Regions from separate parts of the Shewanella mesophila genome, predicted to be linked through region 2. Evidence: predicted binding sites of a transcription regulator. Region 2 holds the regulator's gene; each other region holds the start of a gene.
What was found. The regulator LexA, encoded in region 2, represses DNA repair genes until DNA is damaged. The targets are predictions, from matches to a motif close to TACTGTATNNNNATACAGTA.

Region 1: dinG (ATP-dependent DNA helicase DinG) is a predicted target of LexA. The motif match lies at 5,727-5,746, and genes of this name have one in related genera.
Region 3: dinB (DNA polymerase IV) is a predicted target of LexA. The motif match lies at 1,193-1,212, and genes of this name have one in related genera.

Annotation. Positions count from the first base shown of each region.
Region 1 covers NZ_CP080421.1:1,566,984-1,575,286, forward strand. The annotation lists gene K0I73_RS06880 (ComEA family DNA-binding protein) at 180-473, shown strand; RNA gene ffs (signal recognition particle sRNA small type) at 658-754, shown strand; gene K0I73_RS06890 (late competence development ComFB family protein) at 949-1,221, opposite strand; gene K0I73_RS06895 (DUF2057 domain-containing protein) at 1,479-2,180, opposite strand; gene K0I73_RS06900 (primosomal replication protein) at 2,190-2,852, opposite strand; gene K0I73_RS06905 (sulfite exporter TauE/SafE family protein) at 2,849-3,622, opposite strand; gene dinG (ATP-dependent DNA helicase DinG) at 3,631-5,703, opposite strand; gene K0I73_RS06915 (DNA polymerase II) at 5,843-8,230, shown strand.
Region 2 covers NZ_CP080421.1:110,818-119,120, forward strand. The annotation lists gene K0I73_RS00515 (cytochrome c oxidase assembly protein) at 1-220, opposite strand, end outside; gene ctaD (cytochrome c oxidase subunit I) at 222-1,814, opposite strand; gene coxB (cytochrome c oxidase subunit II) at 1,824-3,386, opposite strand; gene K0I73_RS00530 (cell division inhibitor SulA) at 3,784-4,293, opposite strand; gene lexA (transcriptional repressor LexA) at 4,290-4,907, opposite strand; gene yrfG (GMP/IMP nucleotidase) at 5,031-5,699, opposite strand; gene nudE (ADP compounds hydrolase NudE) at 5,797-6,342, shown strand; gene cysQ (3'(2'),5'-bisphosphate nucleotidase CysQ) at 6,394-7,206, shown strand; gene K0I73_RS00555 (GNAT family N-acetyltransferase) at 7,199-7,660, shown strand; gene K0I73_RS00560 (TetR-like C-terminal domain-containing protein) at 7,854-8,303, shown strand, end outside.
Region 3 covers NZ_CP080421.1:1,143,780-1,152,082, forward strand. The annotation lists gene bfr (bacterioferritin) at 94-567, shown strand; gene bfr (bacterioferritin) at 578-1,045, shown strand; gene dinB (DNA polymerase IV) at 1,238-2,317, shown strand; gene K0I73_RS05175 (GFA family protein) at 2,971-3,378, shown strand; gene K0I73_RS05180 (aminoacyl-histidine dipeptidase) at 3,587-5,047, opposite strand; gene K0I73_RS05185 (M17 family metallopeptidase) at 5,296-6,825, shown strand; gene K0I73_RS05190 (NCS2 family permease) at 7,703-8,303, shown strand, end outside.

The DNA of each region.
Region 1 (8,303 bases), 1.5 Mb from region 2:
CTTCTGAAATAAAGTAAGAATATCTAGATTGTGACGTGTGTCACGTCACGCGCTGGCGTTAATGGCTAGTTGTCACGCATTGGCGGAAATTTTGATGTTGTTCTATGTTTTTTACTAGGCCAAGGAAGATGGAGCGCTGGTCTGATATTCAATTATTATGGATTATTAAGGAGACTGTCATGAAAGTGATGCTATTAACCGCAGTATTGTCCGGTGTGTTGGCGATAAGCCCTTTGTATGCCGCCGAGAAGATCAACGCAGCAAGTGAGCAAGTTATTCCTGCTCAAATTAATATTAATACCGCAACGGCAGAGGAGTTGGTGCAGCTCAAAGGGATTGGTCAAAGTAAGGCGTTAGCGATAATTGAGTATCGTGACGCTAATGGAAAATTCAATTCGATAGAGGAGCTGTCTCAAGTGAAAGGTATTGGCAGTAAATTATTAGAACAGAATCGTGCTAAGCTGACTCTCTGAGCTTGGTGAGTAAATTAATGAGTGAATGTTTGAAAATGCCCGCAATAGCGGGCATTTGTATATAGATTGGGCAGTTGGAGGTAAAGAATAGATATCGAGTGGATATTCACTTGATTGCCGTGCGTCCATAGTAGATAATGCTCGCCGTCTTAAGGATAACTTTTCTTAAGCATCTATGGTGACCCTAGGGTCCCCCCGCAATGATAACTTGTGAACTCGGCCAGGCCCGGAAGGGAGCAACCGCAGCAGGCGACTCATGTGCCGGGGTGTGGCTCTAGGGAAACCTCCAATCTTAACTATTACCAACGAGTTAACCCAGAAATACCTCAGGTGATACACTTGATGGTACATTCTATCAAAAATAATCTATCTGAACTTCTGAACTTCTGAACTTCTGAACATCCCTTCACTTAATTTTTAAAGCTTAGTTTTTCAGAAATATAATGATATAAATCATCAAGTTATTTACATCGTTTTATGCTGTCTCATTTTTGTTTAAATTTGCTTTTAGAAAGGCTCTCGATTTTTCGAGGGCGGCTTGTATTTCCTCTTTCATCTGTTTGAGCTCGTTATAGTCTTCAAAAAAGTAAGTATCGACCAAGTGGCGGATGTAGCGAACTGGCAGTTGGTTTAGGGTAACGCAGCATAAGTCTGCCAAATAATCCTCAGGCAATTCATCTATTAACCCTTCATCTGATAGGAGTTCTAATAAAAGGACTTCATAGTAATTTCGAATTTCTAGTTGCATCCGCTTTCTCCAAAGGTTCGTATTGATTATCTTCAGTTTATAGTTATAGCTATTAATCTAGTTTGCTACCATATCGTGCTTGCAGCAATAAAAACTTGTCTCCATCTTTTGGATATAATTCTAGCGGTTGTTTGCGATATTCGCCTTTTATAATACTAGTGGGTATCGCTGTAGGTATTTATATTGCGGAAATTTTCGATATAAAAAACGCCAGCAAAGAGTTACTGGCGTTGTAGATTGGGGTGAAACGTTTTTATTTACAGCTGCTTAATTGCCCAGCTCATAAATTCTTTACGGGTTTTGTCATCAGCATGTAACCACCAATACTGTAGCATCTGTTGTGCGTGATCTGCATCGGAAGCCGTTGCTGGTAGTGTTGCTGGTAACGTTACAGCCTCAATTGAAGCGGCTGGAGCCACGGCTGGCGTTGGAGCATGAGTATTATTGGTTGCGACAACTGCAGCTGAACTGGTTGCTGCTACTGAAGCCACATCGATATCTTGACCACTATCACCACCAAATAATTTACTGACAAAACTCTCTTCTGTGATGTTGGTTTGCGCTACTTTGTAGCTAACATTACCACCATCTTTGCGAGTAATAATAACCTGTGGTGCTTTGGCAAAAGTCTTCGGGCGTTTAATTACTTCACCTTCCGCTGGCATTAATTGGTAGTCGTGGTTGCCATCTACCGCTAATGTGACAATAAACGGAGAAGACTTTATAAAACTTTCACTGTCACTAAAGTCATCTTGAACCATATCGTGGTAGCGAATCGCAATTTTGTGAGTGCCATTATCTAAGCTGATGTCTGATTTATGATTGAACATGCTGCTTTCAATTTTTTGACCATCTAGGGCAAGATATTCAAATGCCATGGGGATGGTTAAATTAGCAGCCATTGCCGAAGAGGCACCAAGCAGAGCGATTAAAGCGGTGATTGGCATTACTGATTTCATTGTTGCTCCTTAACGATTCTGACTCTTATACGGGCGTTCAAACGCCTGAATACGATCTTCAATATAGCTTATAGCTTGTCGGCACTTCCCTAAGCGGCGATGGACTAAAAGTATCTCATTTTGCAGTGCAATTTTGTCAGCACTATGACAGTTTTCAAGTTTTGATTGTAAGTTTTCGATTTTTTGTTCAAATGTTTGAACCCAGTTCAAATGTTTGTTCAATTCATCATACAACTGGTGACTATTATGCATCACACCCGTCGCGATCCAACCAAAACCACTTTCTGCATGGGATTGTTGACGACGCTTTTTGGCGTTGGCAAATCGCGATGCACGTTGTTGTTCGGCAGATTTAACATTTAATGTTGTAGTGTTAAGTGCTCGTCGAACCGCGGTAAATCTGTCTTGTATTCCTTCGCAGCTTAACGCAACGGTCTCTATAGATATATTCCCCTTTAATAGCTTTTCTAACTGAGCAATTTTTTTGCTCAGTTGCAATATACAAGGTTGCAGCTGTGCACCCGTTTGGTCGAACAAGCTGTCATTAAAACGCTCGGTATCGTTTAGCAACTTACGTTGGCCTTTAGCCAATTGGCTATCATGTTGTAGTACTTCTTGTTCTAGCTGCTTGAGTTGGACTCTTAAACGATGAATTAGTTCAGTGGTGTTCATGCCCATGCACTCCATGCCAAGTTGATGGCGATGAGGATCACTATGCTAATAAATAGCGGGCGAATAAAAGGCACGCCAAATTTGATTGCCGTTCTCGCCCCTATAAATGAGCCAAGCATCATACACAATCCCATTGAGAGGCCGATGACTATGTTTACCTGCCCTAGGGCGAGAAAGACCACGAGGGATGTAAGATTACTGATTAAGGTCATTGCTCTAGCCAGTCCGCAGCTATTGAGCACAGGCAACTTATATTGAGAGGCGCTACTAATTGTCCAAAATGCGCCAACGGCTGGACCGGCAAAACCATCATAAAATCCAAGTGGTAATCCTTGGCACCATTGTTTCTTCTTAGACGGTGTCGTTGTTGGAGCGATATAGGCGCTATCACCCATAGCATTAGGTTTGACTAAGGTGTATATCGCAATGAAGATAATGATGATAGGTAATAATTTTTCTAGCCATTGGTTATCGATAAGGTAAACCACGACCGTGCCAAAAACGGCGCCAATAAAGGTGGCGATTGAGGCGTGATACCAAAACCTTGGCGTAAAAAATTGTTTGCGATAGTAGGTAAATGCAGCCATTGATGAACCAAAGCTTGCAGCGAGCTTATTAGTTCCGAGCGCCGTATGAGGGGGGATGCCTATGGTTAATAATGCTGGAATTGACAGCAAACCACCGCCTCCAGCTACCGCATCAATAAATCCTGCAATAAAACCGGTTGCGGCCAAAATAGCCCAACTACTTGGTTCTAGAAGTAACTCCAAAGATTTTCCTATTCTATTACTTGACGAAAGGGTGGTAAGGCATCGAGTAGTGATTTACCGTAGCGTTTAGTGACCAGTCGACGGTCTAAAATGGTTATACGACCGTAATCCTCTTCCTTACGCAGCAATCTACCACAACTTTGGATTAATTTACGCGAAGCATCGGGTATTGTCAGTTGGAGAAACGGATTGCCACCCTTTATCTTAATATATTCTGCATGAGCCTGCTCGACAGGCGATGTAGGGACGGCAAAAGGGAGTTTAGTGATAATGAGATTCGTCAGATAATCACCTGGGAGATCCAATCCTTCAGAAAAGCTGCCTGTGCCAAATATAATGCTGACTTCACCATCGTCACAGCGCTTTTTATGATTGGCCAATATTTGCTGACGTGAGTCTTCGCCTTGGATCAATAATCTGGTGTTAATTTTGGGACGAACCAAGTCTGCTACTTTTTCCATCTGCCAATAAGAAGCAAATAGCACTAAGGTGGCTGTTTCACCTTCAATGAGTGAAATAATCTGTTCTGCTAACTCTTCAGTATAGCGATCATCAGTTGGCTCTGAACGCATCTTAGGGATAAACAAGGTGGCGTTTTGCTGGAAATCAAATGGGCTATCCATTGCTAAATAGCGACTGCCATCATTGATTGATAAACCGACTTGATGGGTAAAGTGATTAAAGTTGTTCAAGGCCCTTAAGGTTGCGCTGCACAAAACGACCCCTGCGGCTTTTTCCCATAACAGTGACTCAAGCATAAAGCCGACTTCGATCGGGGAGACATTAAATAGATAATCACTTTGCTTGCCAGTTAGCTGTTCAACCCATCTTGCCATCGGTGCGCCCTTGGAACTGTCTGTTTTAGCCATCATCTTCCATAGCTTTTGCAGATTTTCTAAGCGCTGCAACATAAATCCGGTTTCACTTAAGAGCTGTTCGGCTTGATGTTTAGGCAGCTCACCATCTTTGATTGACTCACTGAGTAGGGCAAGCATCTTATTAAACTGCTTTAACGCGCTATTTGAAGCAGTGGCTAAATTCTCCGATGGGATCACTAACGCTTGTGGTAGCTTGCCATGTTCAAAACGAATCCGATTTTCAGGATTATCAAATGCAGCGGCTTGAGTATCACAATACTGCGCAACGCCGTTGAGTAAACTGGTTAGCTCGCCAATGTGATCTAACATCGCCTGAGCCGGGGCAATAATATGGTTGCTCTTGAGCTGATTTTGCAATTTGGTGCTGGTTTTGCCTATTTTTTCAAGCCAATCGATAGCTCCCCGCAAGGTGGCCTGGGCGCTAGAGAAGTCTCTTGCAACCACTGGTAAGTGATGTGCTTCATCTATCACATAGTAAAGTTCTTCAGGGTCGGGCAGTATCACGCCACCGCCAAGTTCGAGATCGGCAAAAAGTAAACTGTGGTTAGCAATTAACACATCCCAATTATCGATATCTTCTCGTGCCTTATGAAATGGGCAGTGCCGATGGCTGGCAAGTTGACGATGACAGCTATGCTTGTCACAGGCAATTTGGCTCCAAAGGTGATCGGGTAGTTGTGTGGCTAATGTGTCACGCTCACCATTCCATCGTCCCTCGTGGTAATCTTTCAATAACCCTTGTAACAGCTCTATTTGACTGTGATCAGGCTTAGTTTGCCACATGGCCATTTGGGTACCGTCATCGCTGCCGATGAGCATCTCTAACTTTGCCAGGCAGACATAGCGCTGGCGTCCTTTAACGAGGCCAAAGGTAAAGTCGACTCCTGATTGCTGTAAAAAGAAGGGGAGATCTTTATTGAGCAGCTGCTCTTGCAGAGCGACGGTAGCCGTCGCTATGCAGACTTTCTTTTTATTGGCTAAGGCAAGTGGTATGGTGCCCAATATATAGGCCAGCGATTTGCCGATTCCCGTTCCCGCCTCAACGACTATGATGCGTCTATGTTGATCATATTCGCCCGCTAGTGTCTTTGATATTTCTGCCACAATGTAGTTCTGTTCCCGCCGTGAGCGAAAATTAGGAAGGGACGCCGCAATATCTTTGTAGATGGTGCGGATCTGAGTTTTTACATTTGCAGATAACATGAAAGCACATAGCAGAGAAATAGAGCTGTACATAATAACAGTGATTACATAGCCTAAGAAGAGGCTATTGTGACTATTTCAATAGTTTGTTAGCTATTGAACTGATAACCCCATGAATTAATGAATAAGAGTAGGCTCCTTGAACGTAGATTTTTCGACAGGCATGAGTGTTAAAGGGCGGATATTAACGCGTCATCAAGTGGGTGGTGCGCTGCATTATTATCTTAAGACGCTGGATGGTCCTGTGCGCGTGATCGTCAATCAAAGTGAAAGAGTATGTTTTTGCCGCACCAGTGACGCTGATTTGTTGCTGACTCTTAACGGGTGTCAATCTATACGTAGTGAAGCCATCAGCCTAAAAACATTTCAGCAAGAACCTGTCTCCGCGCTCTATTGCCCAAATAATCAAGTATTCCGCCAGCTTTCAAGGGGGGCTAGCGATCAAGGTATTGCACTATATGAGGCTGATATTCGTCCAGAGCAACGATACTTAATTGAGCGTTTTATTGCTTTAGATGTCGAGTTTATTGGGGGGCAAGGATCAGGTGAGGCGATTAATACGGTCGTTGGGCATCGATCTCGTCGTACTGATCTTGATGTGACGCTTTCAATCGTATCTTTGGACTTTGAATGCTCAATGAGTGGCGAACTCTATAGCGTTGGCTTATATGGCAAGGACAACGAGGGAGAGACGATAGCGTTAGTTATCATGGTTGGATCGCATTCAGATAACCATGAGCAAGGTGGCTCCTGTGCTGTGACGAATATTGAGTGGGTAGAAAACGAAGCGGCGCTGATCGTAGCGCTGATTAACTGGTTTGATCGGGTTGATCCCGACATCATTATAGGTTGGGCTGTGGTCACTTTTGATCTGGCGCTATTGTACCGACGTGCTGCCTTCCATCAAATTCCCCTTAATCTGGGACGAAATCAGCAGCCATTAACATGGAAGGTTGAAGATAAGTTTCGTCCTGAAACTTTGGTGCTTCCTGGAAGAGTGGTGCTCGATGGCATTGATTGGTTAAAAGCCGCATTTTATCAGTTCGATAGTTATTCTCTAGAAAATGTATCTCGCCAGTTACTTGGTGAGGGCAAAGCCATTGATGATGTTGCCAATCGAGGTGAAGAGATCACGGTCTTATTTCAAACTGATAAACTGGGGTTAGCCTATTACAACCTTACCGATAGCAGACTGGTGTGGGACATTTTTCAAAAGACGTCGTTAACGGAGTTTGCCCTAGAGCGCTCGAGACTAACGGGTTTGGAGCTGGGGCGGGTTGGCGCATCAGTGGCTGCGTTTAATCATCTCTACTTACCGCATCTTCATCGTGCAGGTTATGTGGCACCAAGCGAGCCCGCAAGCGATGGGATTGAAAGTCCAGGCGGTTATGTAATGGACTCTATTCCTGGGCTATATAAGCATATTTTAGTGCTGGATTTTAAAAGCCTTTACCCATCAATAATTCGTACCTTTCTTATCGACCCCAAAGGGCTCGCTGAAGGCCGGTTGCAAGATGACTCAAAAACAGTGGCAGGGTTTTTAGGGGCTCGTTTTAGCCGAGATAAACCGATATTACCAGAGCTTATTGCTGAGCTTGCCGCCAAACGAGAGTTAGCTAAGCAGCATCATAATGCTCCTTTGTCTCAGGCGATTAAGATCATTATGAACTCTTTATATGGTGTGTTGGGCTCTAGAGGCTGTGTGTTTCATGATGCGAAGTTGGCAAGCTCTATTACACTGCGTGGCCATCAAATTATGAAACAGACAAGGGCATGGATTGAAGAGATTGGGCTAAAAGTGATCTATGGCGACACCGATTCAACTTTTGTGCATCTTGCCGATGGCAGTGATATAGCCGACATAGATGAGTTTGCGCGCAATTTAGTTTCAATAATCAACGGAAAATGGCGTTCATTGCTTAAACAGCATTATGAACTCGACTGCCATTTAGAACTTGAATATGAACGTCACTTTGAACAGTTTTTTATGCCCACACTGCGGGGGTCATTAGAAGGCTCTAAAAAGCGCTATGTTGGCGCATATACGGGAGAAAATGGTGAGCTCAAACTGATTTTTAAAGGCATGGAACAGGTAAGAAGTGACTGGAGCCCGCTGGCTCGGCAGGTCCAAGCCGAGTTGTATTATCGGTTGTTCGCTAAGCAAGACATCGTAGAATATCTCAAGGATATCGTTTTGAGATTACAACAAGGCGAGCTGGACGATTTACTTATTTTTTCAAAACGTCTTAGAAGAAACATAGATGAGTACACGGCAAAGGCGTCGCCCCATGTTAAAGCTGCTTCACTTTGGTGCGAACGTAGTGGCAACAAACGACACGGAAAAAGAGGCGTTAAAGTTAAATATATCATCACTAGTAATGGTGCTGAGCCTATAGATTTTTGCCAAGGCCGAGTGGACTATCAATATTATTTAGATAAACAAATTGCACCCATTTCTGATCCAATTCTTTCAATTTTAAACACTAGTTTCAATCAAGTCATGTCAAAGCAAATGTCCTTAATTTAGTTGTCACTAGGTTGGTGCTATCAGCATGAGATGTTAATAAATGGTGTAAACTATGCTGATATCGCTGATTCTT
Region 2 (8,303 bases):
GGGTATGTGCCATAAACTCTACGGTTACGATACGGGAGGTATCGACTGTCATTGGAGTATAGGCGGCAGCCGTAGATTGGGTTTTGCCATTAATACCAAGTTGATCACACAGCACGTCATAGAGTGGCACCAAGGCAAAACCAAAGCCGAACATACCAATAGAGCCAGCTATCAGCAGCATGATAAGTTTTCGGTTCGATTTCACTTGGTGTTGACTCATTTTATTTGATCTCCGGAGGAGTGGAGAATGAGTGATAGGGCGCAGGGCTCGGTATTGTCCACTCTAATCCCTCTGCACCGTCCCAAGGTTTTGCGGGGGCCTTTTCTCCACTCTTAATACATTTAAGCACTACGGCGAGGAAGATAAGCTGGGATAACCCAAAGGCAAATCCACCGATAGAGACAATCTGATTTACATCGGCAAACTGGATTGCGTAGTCCGGAATTCGTCTCGGCATACCTGCAAGCCCTAAGAAATGCATAGGGAAGAACAGCACATTGACCGAGATCACCGAGCACCAAAAATGGATCTTACCTAACTTTTCGTCATACATGTTGCCAGTCCATTTAGGCAGCCAGTAATAGGCGGCGGCCATAATAGAGAAGATGGCCCCCGTCACCAATACATAATGGAAGTGTGCAACCACAAAATAGGTATCGTGATACTGAAAATCTACCGGAGTGATTGCCAGCATCAGCCCAGAAAAGCCGCCAATGGTGAACAGTATGATAAAGGCAATGGCAAAGAGCATCGGGGTTTCAAAGCTAATCGAGCCTCGCCACATGGTGGCGACCCAGTTAAACACCTTCACCCCTGTCGGAACAGCAATCAACATGGTGCAGTACATAAAGAACAGCTCTGCAAACACTGGCATGCCTGTGGTGAACATATGGTGCGCCCACACAAGGAACGACAATATGGCGATACTCGCTGTGGCATACACCATTGAAGAGTAGCCGAAGAGTCTTTTGCGACTGAAGGCTGGGACTATCGCCGAGATAATGCCAAAGGAGGGGAGAATCATGATGTACACTTCGGGATGACCAAAGAACCAAAATATGTGTTGGAACATCACTGGATCGCCACCACCTGCGGCATCGAAGAAGCTGGTGCCGAAGAACTTATCAGTCAGAACCATGGTGACTACACCTGCCAACACCGGCATCACAGCAATGAGTAGAAAAGCCGTGATAAGCCATGTCCATACAAACAATGGCAACTTCATCCATGTCATCCCAGGTGCACGCATATTAACGATAGTAACTATCACGTTAATCGCACCCATGATCGAACTGATCCCCATTATGTGTATCGAGAATACAAACAAGGCTGTGCTATCTGGGCTATAGGCTGTGGAAAGTGGGGCATAGAATGTCCAACCGAAATTGGGTCCTCCACCTTCCATAAACAGCGAGCTTAACAGTATGGTAAAGGCGAAGGGTAAAATCCAAAAACTCCAGTTGTTCATTCGCGGAAGCGCCATGTCTGGAGCGCCGATCATCATCGGGATCAACCAGTTAGCAAGCCCTGTAAAAGCTGGCATTACCGCGCCAAAGACCATAACTAGACCATGAACAGTGGTCATCTGGTTGAAGAAATTTGGCTCAACTAATTGTAATCCAGGTTGAAAGAGCTCCGCCCTGATCACCATGGCCATCGCGCCACCAGTTAGAAACATAATAAAACTGAACCACAGATAAAGCGTGCCAATATCTTTGTGGTTAGTGGTTAAAACCCAGCGCATAAGCCCTTTGGGGGCACCATGATGATGGCCATCATGAGCGGCTGGTAAATCTTGTGTTATTGTGCTCATTTTAATCCCTTACTTTCCGTGACCATCAACATCGGTAGCCTGAACCGCATCACCAGAGTTATTACCCCATGCATTACGCTCATATGTCACCACAGCAGCAAGTTGTTGCGGGGTAAGCTGCGCGCCAAACGCCTGCATAGCTGTGCCTGATTTACCCTTGAGCACTATATCTAGATGACCAGAAACAGGACCTTTTACGACGGCGCTGTCGACAAGTGAAGGGAAAGCGCCTGGCAAACCAGTCCCAGTTGCTTGGTGACAAGCAACGCAATTGCTGAGATAAACTTGCTCGCCCATGGACATCAATTCTTCCATCGTCAGATCATCTAAAACCGTAGCCTTTGAATCTTGTGTTGCTTCGGTTACAGCCGTTATGTTTTCTGTCGTTGGTGAGTTTTCCGGTAAGGTGCTAGGCGTCTTTGGCGTGGTATCAGTCGCTGCAGCAGAGCTTGCCCGTTGGGAGCCACTGACATCAGCAGCTTGAATAATATCGCCAGAGTCGTTACCCCAAGCATTACGCTCAAAGGTGACTACTGCGGCGATTTCAGCTGCCGTTAGCTGTTTAGCAAATGCCTGCATCGCCGTCCCCGCTCTACCATGCAACACTATGCTAATATGATCTGATACTGGTCCTGTGATAATGGGGCTACCAATTAGGGAAGGAAATACCCCAGATAATCCCGCACCATTAGGTTGGTGACAAGCTGCGCAGCGTGCCATGTAAACCTGCTCACCTTGGGTCATTAGCTCTTCCAAAGAAAGAGTCTGGCTCAATGAGGCTTCGGCTTGCGCAGCCGCGAGACTAGCTTGGGCTTTTTGAGCTTGTATCCAGTTGTCAAAATCGGCTTCAGAAAGCACTTCGACGACGATAGGCATAAAGCCGTGGTCTTTACCGCAGAGCTCAGCACATTGCCCTCGGTAGGTACCGGGTTTATCGATACGGGTCCAGGCTTCGTTGATAAACCCTGGGTTGGCATCTTTTTTCACCGCAAATGCAGGAACCCACCATGAATGGATCACATCCTCTGAAGTCATTAAGAAACGAACTTTTTTATTAATAGGTAGAACGAGCGGTTTATCAACTTCAAGCAGATAGTGCTCGCCTTTGGCTTCACTGCCTTCTATCTGTGTTCTTGGCGTTGCAAGTAGGCTGTAGTACTCGATATCATAATCGAAGTAGCTATAATGCCATTTCCATTGGGAGCCCGTGACCTTAATGGTCAAGTCCGCATCGCTGGGATCTTCCATTGCGATCAGGGTTTGTGTTGCTGGAATAGCCATCATGATCAAGATAACGAAAGGAACAATGGTCCAGGCTATTTCGACCTTAGTGCTTTCATGGAAGTTGGCGGCAACGGCACCTTTAGAGCGTCGATGGTTAATGATCGAATAGATCATCACACCAAAGACCACAATGCCTATGGCACAACAGATGTAGAGAATGGTCATGTGGAGACCAAACACTCTTCCACTAATCTCTGTAACCCCTTCTGTCATATTTAGGGGCATATCGGCTGCGAGTATGGGGGGCGTAAACAGCAACGCCAGCAAACAATACAACACTTGCTTCACTAGACTTCTCCTCTGTCAATTGCGAAGGCAACTACAAAGAAGAGCCACACAGTATGTCTCGGCTCTATGCAAACTCTTCGGTTCCCAAAAAAGCAACGATGACTTCAAAGTGCGCTGGTGGTGTAAATATTGTTATTGCTGGTGGTGACCACGCTTGCACTTACGGCTGAATATATCAGGCTAATTTCAACGTATTGGCTCAATAAATCACTGCTGATTGAATCAATAACATCGACATCTAAATTGTTCGGATATAACAAATAATCGTTGATATCTACTACTAACTTAATCTGTGTTCAAATATTGATCAAGATCACTTTTATTTTATTTTTCTAAACAAAACAGCGACAAAAAAGCCCCTTGCGGGGCTTTAGTACGGAAAGGCAGAGTAAATCAATTAATGAAATGAGCTAAATAAACAAGCTTGTTGTAAGCCGAGATCCTCGTGCATATGGGCTGTTACAGGTAAGTGACTATTTGCATCTTCAATAACAACACCTAGGGCTTGAGTGTTTTTAGCGACTATCTGTAAGCGACGATTATCGCGTTCATCGAGTGATTGCGTCCAACTAATTACCGCACTGGATGTACCACTTGTGAGTGCTTTTTCCATTGCCCAAAGCGCTTCAACTTCATCTTTGGTATGTACGAGCAGAATGCGGTCCATGCGAACCCCTGCATCGGCGAGCATCTGTTTGTAGCCAATATTGGGTGGGCTGATCAATACGACCCATTGTCCTTGCTGGCTTAATCTCGCTAGTTGAGGAGTTAAAGCTTGTAACTCATTTTTACCTTGAGTACAGCTTGATACCGTTGAAATGGTATTTTGATGCGATGGCTTCAGTTGGCTATTCATATCAACCCAGAGGCCGGGATGACGTGGCGCATTACCGATTAAATTGTTCATTGCCAGTCTCCGTTGCGAATAACGCCGACAGCTAAACCTTCAATGCTTAGGCTCTGGTTGGTGAGATCAACAATAATAGGTGAATACTCTTCATTTTCGGCATGTAAGTACACAGTGTTGCCTTTCTTTTCGAAACGCTTAACCGTGACATCATCTTCAACTCGAGCGACGACAACCTGTCCATTCCTCGCTTGCTCTACTTTATGCACAGCAAGTAGATCGCCTTCTAAGATGCCAATATTCTTCATGCTGTCACCCCGAACTCGCAGCAGAAAGTCGGCACTGGGCCTAAACATGTTGGGATCGACCTGATAGTGTTGCTCGACGTGTTCTTGGGCGAGTATGGGTTCACCGGCGGCAACTTGGCCGATTAATGGTAAACCTAATTCTTCTGGCTCATCTTCTTGGGTGAGTTTTATCCCGCGAGATGTACCTGGCATAATCTCGATGCAGCCTTTTTTCGCCAGTGCTTTCAGATGTTCTTCGGCGGCATTAGCGCTTTTAAAGCCTAATCTACGCGCAATTTCAGCTCGGGTCGGTGGCATGCCCGTGTCGGCGATATTACGCTTAATTAGCTCTAAAATTTCAGCTTGCCTGGGTGTTAATGGTCTCATTATCAATCCTGTCTTTCCATACAGTAACTGTTAGTATATACAGTATTTGTGGTAGTGCAAGTATTAACCAGATTTTTACCTAAAACCATTAGCTTTCTCATTTTATTCATACAGACGCAGTGCCTATTCTTCGGCTAAAAGATCATCGAGTAGATCGTGATAGTCGGCTATTGCTGGGAAGTCGTTAAAAATTTTTAGTGGCTTTTGGCTATCGGGGTTCTCAATCCCAAGCAGATAACCAACACCTGCTTTTTGTGCGGCTTGTAAGATGGGTTCACTATCGTCAATGAATAAGCATCGGCTTGGGTCGAGTTGATATTGTGTGAAAAGCGTCTCCCAAAATTGGGCAGCTTCCTTAGGGTATCCCGTTGAATGGCTCGATAGCATATGGTCTAGACCTGCGGCTAAATCAGTATGTTCAAGTTTTAGTGCGAGGCTGCTTGGATGGGCATTGGTCACTAGGATTCTCGATTTCCCTTGCTCTCCTAAGGCGGTTAGAAATGGCATGCTATCTTGGCGCATTTGGATTCTGTCGACAACCTTGCGGTGCAAGGCGATGATATCGAGTTGGAGTTCTCGCTCCCAGTAGTCGAGACAATACCACTCTAAGGTACCAAAGACTTTGTCATAGGCGGCTTCTACTAGGTTTTTTGCGCGATCGATCGGCAAGTTTTTTTGATGGCTAAGGGTTTGAGGCACTAGGCTGAGCCAGAAGTGATTGTCAAAATGCAAGTCCAGTAATGTGCCATCCATATCGAGTAGCACTGTATCTATCTTATTCCATGGAAACATAATCGGTGTGAAAAAATTCCATCGGTAGAGTTGTGGATTAATCACATCATAGTAAGATTGGACTGTGATGCAAACGCCATTTTTATCAGGGACATTCATGTCGGACAAGAAGCCACAGATTTTACATGCAGAAGTTGTTGCAAAGAGCCGTCTGTTTCAGATTGAACAAGTGCACCTAAAGTTCTCTAATGATGTCGAGCGCCAGTATGAGCGCATGAAAGGGAATAATCGTGGCGCGGTTATGGTTGTCCCTATTCTTGATGACCAATTATTGTTGGGGCGTGAATATGCTGCGGGTACTCACTCCTATGAATTAGGCTTCCCCAAAGGCCTAGTCGATCCTGGTGAAACACCAGCACAGGCGGCAAATCGAGAGTTGCAAGAGGAGATCGGCTATGGGGCGAATAAGCTCACTCATCTTATGGAGTTAAGCTTGGCTCCAGGTTATTTTGCTAGCAAGATGCAGATCTATGTTGCTGAAGATCTTTATGAGAGTCGCCTAGAAGGCGATGAGCCTGAGCCTATAGAGGTTGTAAGCTGGCCGCTAAGTAAGTGGTTTGAGCTGTTATCGCTGGAAGATTTTTCTGAATCAAGAAGCGTAAGCGCCTTGTTTTTGGCTCAGAAACATCTAAAACTAAAGTAGTTAATTCGAATTGTTATATATGCATTGCCTGTTTAGGCTGTTGGAGTTGTGATGAAGCCAGAAGATTATGTTGAACAGGTGATCGCCATCGCTGTTGAGGCGGGGCTAGCGATAAAAGATATTTACCTAAAAGGTAGTTTTGATAAGGAAATTAAAGCCGATAATACCCCTGTGACATCCGCCGATCTGGCGGCTCATGAGATCATTACTTCTGCGCTTAATCGATTAACTCCCGACATCCCCGTTTTATCTGAGGAAGATGCTGAAATTCCACTTTCGGAGCGCGCCCAATGGAAGCGTTACTGGTTAGTCGATCCCTTGGATGGTACTGGTGAATTTATCGCGGGTAGCGGTGACTTTTCGGTGATTATTGCCCTCGTTGAACATAATCGGCCGATTATGGGCATAGTCTATGTGCCAATGACTGAAGTGATCTATTATGCAATTGCTGGATTGGGGGCTTACAAGCGATCTGGTAAAGGTGAGCTGCGTATCTCTAGTCGTCAGCTAACTAACGCCGACACACCTTCACTGCGATTGGCTGTTAGCCGTCGTCAGGATCCACATTCGGTGTTGAAGTTATTTAATCAATCAAGACATTGTGAGCTGGTTGTATTAGGCGGCGCTGCATTGAAAAGCTGCTTAGTGGCAGAAGGGCGCGCCGATTGTTATGTCCGTATTGGACCAACGGGTGAGTGGGATACCGGTGCCGCGCAAATTATTATCGAGGAAGCCGGTGGTCAGGTGATGGATCTTGAGTTGCAGCCCTTAAGTTACAACGAGCGGGAAACCTTAGAGAATCCAAACTTTATCGTCGTGGGTTCTACGCATCTGCCTTGGGATGAGCTATTAGTCAGTGAATAACCTGTTCTCTTTCGCTGTTCGCCCAGCACAAAAGAGTGAACTAACCTCAATATATCAACTTGAGCAATCCCTTTTTGGCGATCATTGTTATCCCGATTTTTTCTTTCGCCAGAGCTTTGATTGTTGGCCTAAAGGGCTACAAGTTGCGCTGGATAAACAAGATAATCTCTTAGGCTATATTCTCATCGCGCCAAGTGAGCAAACTCAGTGTGTTTGGATATTGTCTGTTGCGGTCGATAGTCTTGCTCAGGGGCAAGGAGTTGGTAGACGACTCATTTCCGATGCGCTTACTGATCTGCCTAAGCATGTGACGGAAGTTAAGCTCACTGTTGCGCCAACCAACCCTGCACGGCATCTGTATCTCTCCTTAGGCTTTATTGAGCAAAGCGTCGAGGAGGATTATTTCGGTGCTGGTGAATGCCGCATACTGATGTCGCTTGCTCTTGCGCGGTAATAACCTTTATTTATTGCCGTGCACAGGACAATAGACGTCCACGGTACTTTCCGCTAGTCGCATATTAATGAGTTGCTTTAGCTTAAGTCTGTATCCTCCCTGACAGCTTTTAATAAAAAACAATTATGAACGTTGTTTTTTATTTTGGTTGCTGCTATTTTGTCATCACCATTGAGGGAGTTGAGGATATGAGATGGCTAGAAGAAAAGAGCATACTCATGAAGAAATAAGGGAGATGGCTATCACTGCAGTGGTCGATCATTTAGAGCAAGATCAATTGAGCAGTTTAAGTTTACGTAAGGTCGCAACCGCTATTGGCTATGTGCCAAGTACCTTGATCAATATTTTTGGTCGTTATCAGGTCTTGCTGTTGTCTGTGTCCGAGTTGACGTTACAGCAGTTGCATCAAAGTTTGAAATTGGTTGATGAGCAAGATAATGCCGAAGCGATAGTCGCCATGGCAAGAGTATATAGCCGTTTTGCTTTAGCGCATCCTCATCGTTTTAATTTGGTGTTTGAATTAAAGATGCTTGATGACCACTTGCCACCTCTTCACAATAAGTTGATTAAGGAGTTATTTGGACTCGTAGAATGGCGACTTGCATCACTGTTCAATCATCATGAACAGCAAGAATTGCAAAAA
Region 3 (8,303 bases), 1.0 Mb from region 2:
GTAAATATTTGAAACTAAATGTTAATTTGTTTTTGGTTGAATTTTGCTCTAGGCTTGAATATTGATTTAGATCAATATTACTAAGGAGCTCAAATGAAGGGTCATCCGAACGTTATTCGGCAACTCAATAAGATTTTGACGTTTGAATTGACGGCGATTAATCAGTACTTCTTACATGCACGTATGTATAAAAATTGGGGCTTAGAAGAGCTCAACGAGAAGTGCTACAAAAAGTCGATTCAAGATATGAAGCATGCCGATAAGCTCATTGAGCGGGTGCTGTTCCTCGAAGGTTTACCTAATCTGCAGCAGTTAGAAAAGTTACGTATTGGCGAAAACCCGCAAGAGATGCTGCAATGCGATAAGAGTATGCTCGAAGAGCAACTGGTTGAATTACGCAGTGTGATTAGCCTTTGTGAGACGGAGCAAGATTATGTCAGCCGAGAAATTTTAGAAGATCTACTCGAAGATGAAGAAGCCTATCTTGATTGGATAGAAGCGCAGCAAGATCTGATTAAAATGACCGGCATCCAGAATTATTTACAAGCGCAGATAGAGTCTGACTAGGGAGGTTAGAATGAAAGGTGATCAAGAGGTGATCGATACGCTAAATCAACTACTCACCGGTGAGCTATCGGCGATGGATCAATATTTTGTGCATGGACTCATGTATGACGACTGGGGGCTAACAGAATTACATGAGCGTATTTCCCATGAGTCGGACGATGAGCGAGAGCATGCGAAAAAGTTGGTTGAGCGGATCCTCTTTTTAGAGGGAACGCCAGACGTCGCTAGCCGTGAGGCGCTTAATATCGGTAAGACCCCGCAAGAAATGCTGCAAAACGATCTTAATTATGAATATAAGGTGGCAGACAATCTGCGCAAAGCGATAGCCTTATGTGAAACGAAGAAAGACTTTCCATCTCGTGAGTTATTGGAACTCTTGTTAGAGGAAACAGAATCAGATCATATGTATTGGTTAGAGAAACAACTTGGTCTTATCGATAAGGTCGGTCTACAGAACTACCTCCAGTCTAAGATGTAATTATCTATATTTGGACTTTCTGGACTGAAAAAGTTTGAACGCCACATAAGCCACCCATCAGGGTGGCTTATTCATTTCTGTCCCGTCCTGAGATAATTTGCCTCATGACCCTCTTTGTTAGGCGTTATCAATGGGGAAATATTTGTGTACTGTTTAAATGTACAGTATTCTTGGCGGTGGAGGTAAGCACCGTTGAAAAAGATTATCCATGTGGATATGGACTGTTTCTATGCAGCCGTCGAAATGCGAGATTTTCCTGAATTAAGGGGCAAGCCTATCGCGGTAGGCGGGCGCAGCGATCGCCGCGGCGTGATAAGCACTTGTAACTATGAGGCTCGCGAGTATGGGGTGCGTTCGGCAATGGCATCGGCTCACGCATTAAAACTGTGCCCTACGCTGATTTTAGTACCAGGACGTATGGATGTTTATAAAGATGTGTCGGCGCAAATTCGTAGCGTATTTGCCCGTTATACCGATTTAATTGAGCCACTCTCACTGGATGAAGCCTACCTAGATGTCACTGACTCTGATGCCCATCATGGCTCTGCAACCTTAATCGCTCAGTCTATTCGGCAAGAGATCTATGAATTAACTGGATTAACCGCCTCGGCAGGGATTGCGCCGGTTAAGTTTTTGGCAAAAATCGCCTCAGATCTAAATAAGCCCAATGGCCAATATGTAATAGTCCCCGATGCGATAGCGGAATTTGTAAAAACCTTGCCCCTGATAAAGATCCCCGGAGTAGGCAAAGTCACTGCGGCTAAGCTCGAAGAGATGGGGCTTCATACCTGTTTGGACGTGCAACAGTTCTCAGAGGCTAGATTAATAGAGAGATTTGGTAAATTTGGTGCTGTGTTGATTGAGCGTGCTAAGGGAGTCGATCCTCGGGGAATATCACCGAATCGCGAGCGTAAATCAGTAGGGGTGGAAACCACACTGGCCCAAGATATTTATACCTATGAGCAGTGCGAGTCGGTAATGCCGCAACTTATTCACGAGCTAGCAGCCAGGATTAACCGCAGCGCCTCGGCGCGACGGATTCATAAGCAGGTGGTTAAGCTTAAGTTTGATGATTTCAAACAGACCACGATAGAGCAGCGTAGCGACGAGGTATCGGTGAAGCTGTTTTACGACCTGCTCAGCCAGGCACTGGAGCGCCGCGCCGGCCGTGGTATTCGCCTGCTGGGTGTCTCAGTCGGTCTCGAGAGTGAGCTTGCTCATGCCGGGCTGGATGAGGCCGAGTATGGTGCGCAGATGGATCTCGGGTTTTAGCGTTAACCCTATTACCCTTTTTAGCTTGTAGCTTGGATGGTTATTGCGCCTAGTTATATTTTTGAAGCTTTACCCTTCATGGCAATCTAACGCCTACCCGGCGGGGCTGTGCAGATACGCCTGTGACACGCTGCGCGTCTTTAGATCTGCATGGATGCCGAACTGGCTGTTAAACAGGGATGTTGTTTGAATATATCCCTATACGCTTCACGGCGGCGTCCATGCCGCCGAGAGCCAAAAACGTGTTTACACCGGATATCCAACGTCTCTTCGATTTAGCGGTATTTCGGTACGAGTAGCGAACCTAAAGGCTGGGTTATTTTTGCCCAAAATGAGGCTGTCAAATGCCTAGGGTTCTGGGGCCAGTTCAGGTCATGTGAAAACTGGAAATAGTGATTTAATTAAATATATAAATCAATCTCAATACCTTGAGTTTAAAAACAACAAAATCGAAATCCTCAATGGCTTTTCAGAGCATTGCTTAAACGTATTTGAAGACTTCTTTCATGAGCTTTTTGCACGAATGGAAGCGTTAAAATAAATATAACAAGTGACTGTGGTGTTTCGTCAATATAACCTGCCGGCTCCTTGTTTTTAAATGTGGCATTGAGGGGTAGAATGCCGCTAGCGTTTTACAACCAATGGAGATGGAAATGGAGTATCCGGTAAAAGGGGCGTGTCAGTGTGGCGGTGTGACTTATGAGCTGCATTCGGCGCCTTTGATGGTGGTGGCATGTCATTGTAAGGAGTGTCAGAAGCTCTCAACCAGTGCCTTTAGCATCACGGCGATGGTGAATAGCGATAGCATAGTGTTTCAGGGAGAGATGGCCGAGTGGAGCCGTGTGGCCGATAGCGGCAACATCAATGGCGCTAAGTTTTGTCCCACCTGCGGCAACCGCATCTATCATTTCGACCCTAAAGACCCGAGTAAGATTAAACTCAAGCCGTCGAATCTGTCTGACACCAGCCTGATCGTCCCCACAGTTCATGTATGGGCCAGCGAGAAGCAAAGCTGGTTTACCATCCCCGAAGGCGTCGCCGTTTACGATAAGCAGCCTTAACCCAATATAACCAATAGGATTTCTCAGCATTTGCTGCCCCCATGCACTGCACCTGCCGTAGACAATTCATAACAATGTGAGTTAATGCTGTCGTTCGTTACGGTAAGCACTTTACCGTCGAATGTGGCACCGACGCTACATTTGTTTGCCAATAAAAAAGGCGTCTCGTTAGACGCCTTTCTCATCGATAACCTAGTTACGCTATCTATTATGCTTTAGCTGGAATACGTTCTAGTACTGCTAGAAGTAGTTTCCAGTATTGATCGACGGTCTCAATTAACACCATCTCATCTGGGCTGTGTGGGAAGCGAATGGTGGGGCCAATCGATACCATATCCATCTCTGGATAAGGCTTCTTAAATAGACCGCATTCAAGACCTGCGTGGATCACCATAATGGTTGGCTCTTTATTATAAATCGCCTCGTAGGTATCTTTCACAATTGCCATAACAGGTGAGCTGCTATCTGGCTTCCAACCAGGGTAAGCACCGCTAAATTCAACCTCTGCACCGGCTAAGCTGCTCAGCGCCGTTAGGTAGCCTTCAACTTCTTCACGCCCTGAATCGATCAGTGAGCGAATTAAGCAAAGAATATTAACAGATTCCCCTTCGGTCGAGATCACGCCGACGTTTAATGAGGTTTCTGTTACGCCTGCTATCTCATCGCTCATGCGCATTACGCCATTTGGACAAGCATGTAGCAGATCGATAAGGGTTTGCTGGGCATCTTCACTCATGACTTGAGTTGCCGCAGGGCTTTCTTGCAGGGTTAACTGCATATCGGGATCTGCAATGGCTAACTCTTGACGAACGAGAGCGGTAAACTCTTGCATTAACTCATTGAGGCGTGCCACATTTTCACCTGGCAGCATAAAACTCACGCTCGCCTCACGTGGGATCGCGTTGCGTAGTGAGCCGCCTGTAAAGTTAGTGAGTTCGAGTGCTAACTCATCGGCGTGGTTAAACAAGAAGCGAGCCAGTAGTTTGTTAGCATTGCCGCGGCCTAAATGGATGTTTACCCCTGAGTGTCCCCCTTTTAGACCCGAAATTGACAGTGTGTAGGTCGAGTTTGTAGGCTCTGGTGCTTGCCATACCATAGGGACGTCAATTTGCGCATCGACGCCACCGGCACAACCCATATAGATCTCACCCTCTTGTTCAGAGTCGGTGTTGATCAAGATCTCAGCATCGAGATAACCCGCTTCTAAACCAAATGCGCCAGTCATGCCGGCTTCTTCATCTATGGTCAGTAACACTTCTAACGGGCCGTGAGGAATGTTATCGCTGCCCAGCACGGCTAGCGCCGATGCCATGCCGATACCGTTGTCTGAGCCTAAGGTTGTTCCCTTAGCTTTGACCCATTCGCCATCGATATAAGCTTCGATCGGATCTTTCTCAAAGTCATGGACTTTATCTGCGTTTTTTTGCGGCACCATATCGATATGAGCTTGTAGCGCAACAGTTTTGCGATCTTCCATACCAGGGGTAGCTGGTTTTTTGATGATAAGGTTGCCGACTTTATCTTCGACAATGCTGAGCCCTTTATCTTTAGCCCAGTTTTGAATGTATTGACTTAATGCTTGCTCATGCTTTGATGGGTGCGGAATCGCACAGATCTGTTCAAACCATTGCCAAAGCGCTTGAGGTTGTAACTGGCTTAATGTGCTCACGGACTAACTCCTCTGTATTAAAGGTCGCTGAGATCAAAATTGGCGATAGTTTATCACAGAGTCAAAGCCAGTGAGCTGATTTGCGCCTATGGGTTTATCGATAGTGTCATTTCAAGTTGCCACATTTATAGATTGATCTTGGTATTTCACTTGGCTTTGTCTGCTCAATAAGGGAATAATGCCACTACTATTTGCTCGGGTTATTCGGCGGAGATCGAAATCGGGGTTCACAAGCTATAGGAATGGATATGACTCCAGTTAATTTTGTTGATGTAAAAGATAATGATGCAATTTTTGAAGGCAGCGGTTGGGATGCCGTTATCGTCGTCACATCAAGTTTAGATGATATTGAGTTTGATGAGATCAGTCTGCTCGCCAGTCATGGTGCCAATATAGATGCCCGCGTTGGTCGTTCTGCGACCCTGTTGTTTGCTCCCGGCCTTGCTGGAGGCAGATTAATTGTGTCGCCGGTACAAAACCATGCAAGCGATGTTCAAGATGTACGCGGTTATGCCGATGCTGCTCGCAAGGGCTTAAGCCTAGCGAAAGAGGCTGGCGCGCGTAAGCCTCTATTAGTGGTGTCACCAAGCCAACAGAGTAAGTATGGCCAATCTTTGTCTGTTGTTGCGCTAGCTTGTGGGCAAGAGCTTTGGCAGGCATTAGAGCTGCGCGAAGCCGTTAAACAGCGAGATGCTATCGAGTCTATCGGGTTGTTGGTGTCAACCGAGCAGGCCAAGGTGCTGAATGCGATAGAAACTGGCCGTCATCTAGCTCGCGATCTCTGTGGAACGGAACCTGAAAGAATGTCGGCGCCAAATTTTGCTCAATATTGCATAAATGCATTTGAAAATACCTGCCTTAAGGTGGCTGTGATAGAGGATCGTGATGTACTCGAGCGCGATTATCCGCTGCTCAGTGCGGTTGGTCGTTCATCTTTTGCTGTGCTACGTCATCAACCTCGAGTGGTTAAAGTTGAGTATTGCGCCGATGGTGACATAGATCGTAGTTACTTCTTTGCTGGTAAAGGGGTGGTATATGATACTGGCGGCGCCGACATTAAGGTTGCAGGCGGTATGGCGGGCATGAGCCGAGATAAAGGTGGTGCGGCAGCGGTTGCAGGGTTAATGAAGACATTATCGATACTTAAACCAAAAGGGATCCGTGTGGTCGCTGAACTAGGATTGGTGCGCAACAGTATTGGCAGTGAAGCCTTTGTCAGCGATGAGATCATTACCAGTCATGCGGGTGTTCGAGTACGGATTGGCAATACCGATGCAGAAGGGCGCTTAGTGTTGGCGGATCTATTGTCTCATCTGCGACTAAAAGCAATAAGCGCGCCTAGGGCGCAACTGTTTTCGGTGGCAACCTTAACCGGCCACGTTGTCCGTTGCTATGGTGGATATACTGCCGTCGTCGAAAATTCAGTTGCACGTGAACAAGGTGTGGGAGAGCGCTTGCAACAATTAGGCGAGGCGTGGGGCGAACCGCTCGAACTGTCTCGTTTGCGCCGTGAAGATTACGCTAAAATAGTCGATCCATCGGGTGCAGCGGACGTGCTTTCTTCTAATAATGCGCCTTCATCGGTCACTGCTCGTGGTCATCAATATCCTGCCGCATTTTTATTAGAAGCGTCTGGACTGCAAGCCCATGGGTTAAGCAGTGATAAACCGTTAGCTTATGCCCATGTGGATATTGCTGGCAGCGCGACCGAGGGCGATCCGCTTTATGGTAAGCCAACAGCAGCACCATTAGTCGGTTTATTACAACATCTTTGTTAGTGGCTTAAGCCGTTAGCGAGTGGATGCTAGGGTAAATATTTGAAGGGGGAAAGCTAAGGCTTTCCCTTTTTTGTTGCCGGATCACCGTTTCTAGAGATATGTGATCTTGATGTGAGTCGAAATGTATTTTTGTCGTTATAAAATTACATATTTGCGGTTAATTTAAAAAAATGAAGAAAATAGTTGTAATAAAACTACATTTAGCTATAATGGCTCTCGTTGGTTAGACACGGTGTCTACCACCTCTAGTCTATCCAGGATGGATAATTCTCCAAGGAATCGAGCGACAAGTTGACTCTGCGGCAGACTAGGCTTTTGAGCCAGTTAGCTAAGTTTAACTAGAGTAATTTTTATCACAACTTTGTTTAGGAGCTTTGACTATGGCTTACACAGGAATTCAACACGTTTATTGGCAGAAAAGTTGGTTTTGTACGAACGCTCTGCGTGGCGGGTTATTTGCTATGACTTTCAAGGGCTAACTACCCCTTATATCATCTGAACCTAGTTTAGTTGATATCAAGTAGTTGCATCATCCATCAACCTTATCCCTATTTGGGGACTTTAGACTCAAGTTGTATATTGCTTACGGTTAATCGTAATTGATATGCCAGTGTAACCCGCTAGCGCGGTAGCTCTATTCCTTTCGGAACACTTGAAACATGTCTTGCCTACTCTTTGAGTAGGCTTTTTTTTGCCTAAAATTCGGTAAAATCTCTCTTTGGTCACATCCTTGTATGTTCATCGAGTTATCACTTTCGCGTGACTCGCGTTTGCCTATTAGTTGAGTATATAATCTGCGCCGACGTTAGGTTGTTAACCTGGTGTTTACATCTACCCTACTAAAATGAATCATAATTAATTCAAGGAACCTTGTTCCATGTTAGAAAAACTATTCAAACTGACAGAGCACCAAACGACATTAAAACAGGAGGTGATAGCGGGACTCACCACCTTTTTAACCATGGCGTACATTATTTTTGTTAACCCTATGATGCTCGCCGATGCGGGCATGGATCATGGCGCGGTATTTGTTGCTACCTGCTTGGCGGCGGCAGTCGGCTGTTTAGTCATGGGGATCGTGGCGAACTACCCGATAGCGCTAGCGCCAGGTATGGGATTAAACGCATTTTTTACCTATACGGTTGTAGGCGAAATGGGTTACAGCTGGGAAACGGCATTAGGCGCCGTGTTCCTCTCTGGGATCTGCTTCTTGGTGCTATCACTTGTCAAGATACGAGAGTGGATCGTTAACAGCATCCCTATTTCTTTGCGTCTTGGGATTGCCGCCGGTATCGGTCTGTTCTTGGCCTTAATTGGTCTCAAGAGTGCGGGTATCGTGGTCGCTAGTCCTGCAACGATTGTGACTATGGGTGATGTGACTGCATTTCCCGCAGTAATGGCTGTGCTTGGTTTTTTCTTGATCATCGCCTTAGTGCATCGCGGCATGAAATCGGCGGTTATCATCAGCATACTGTTTA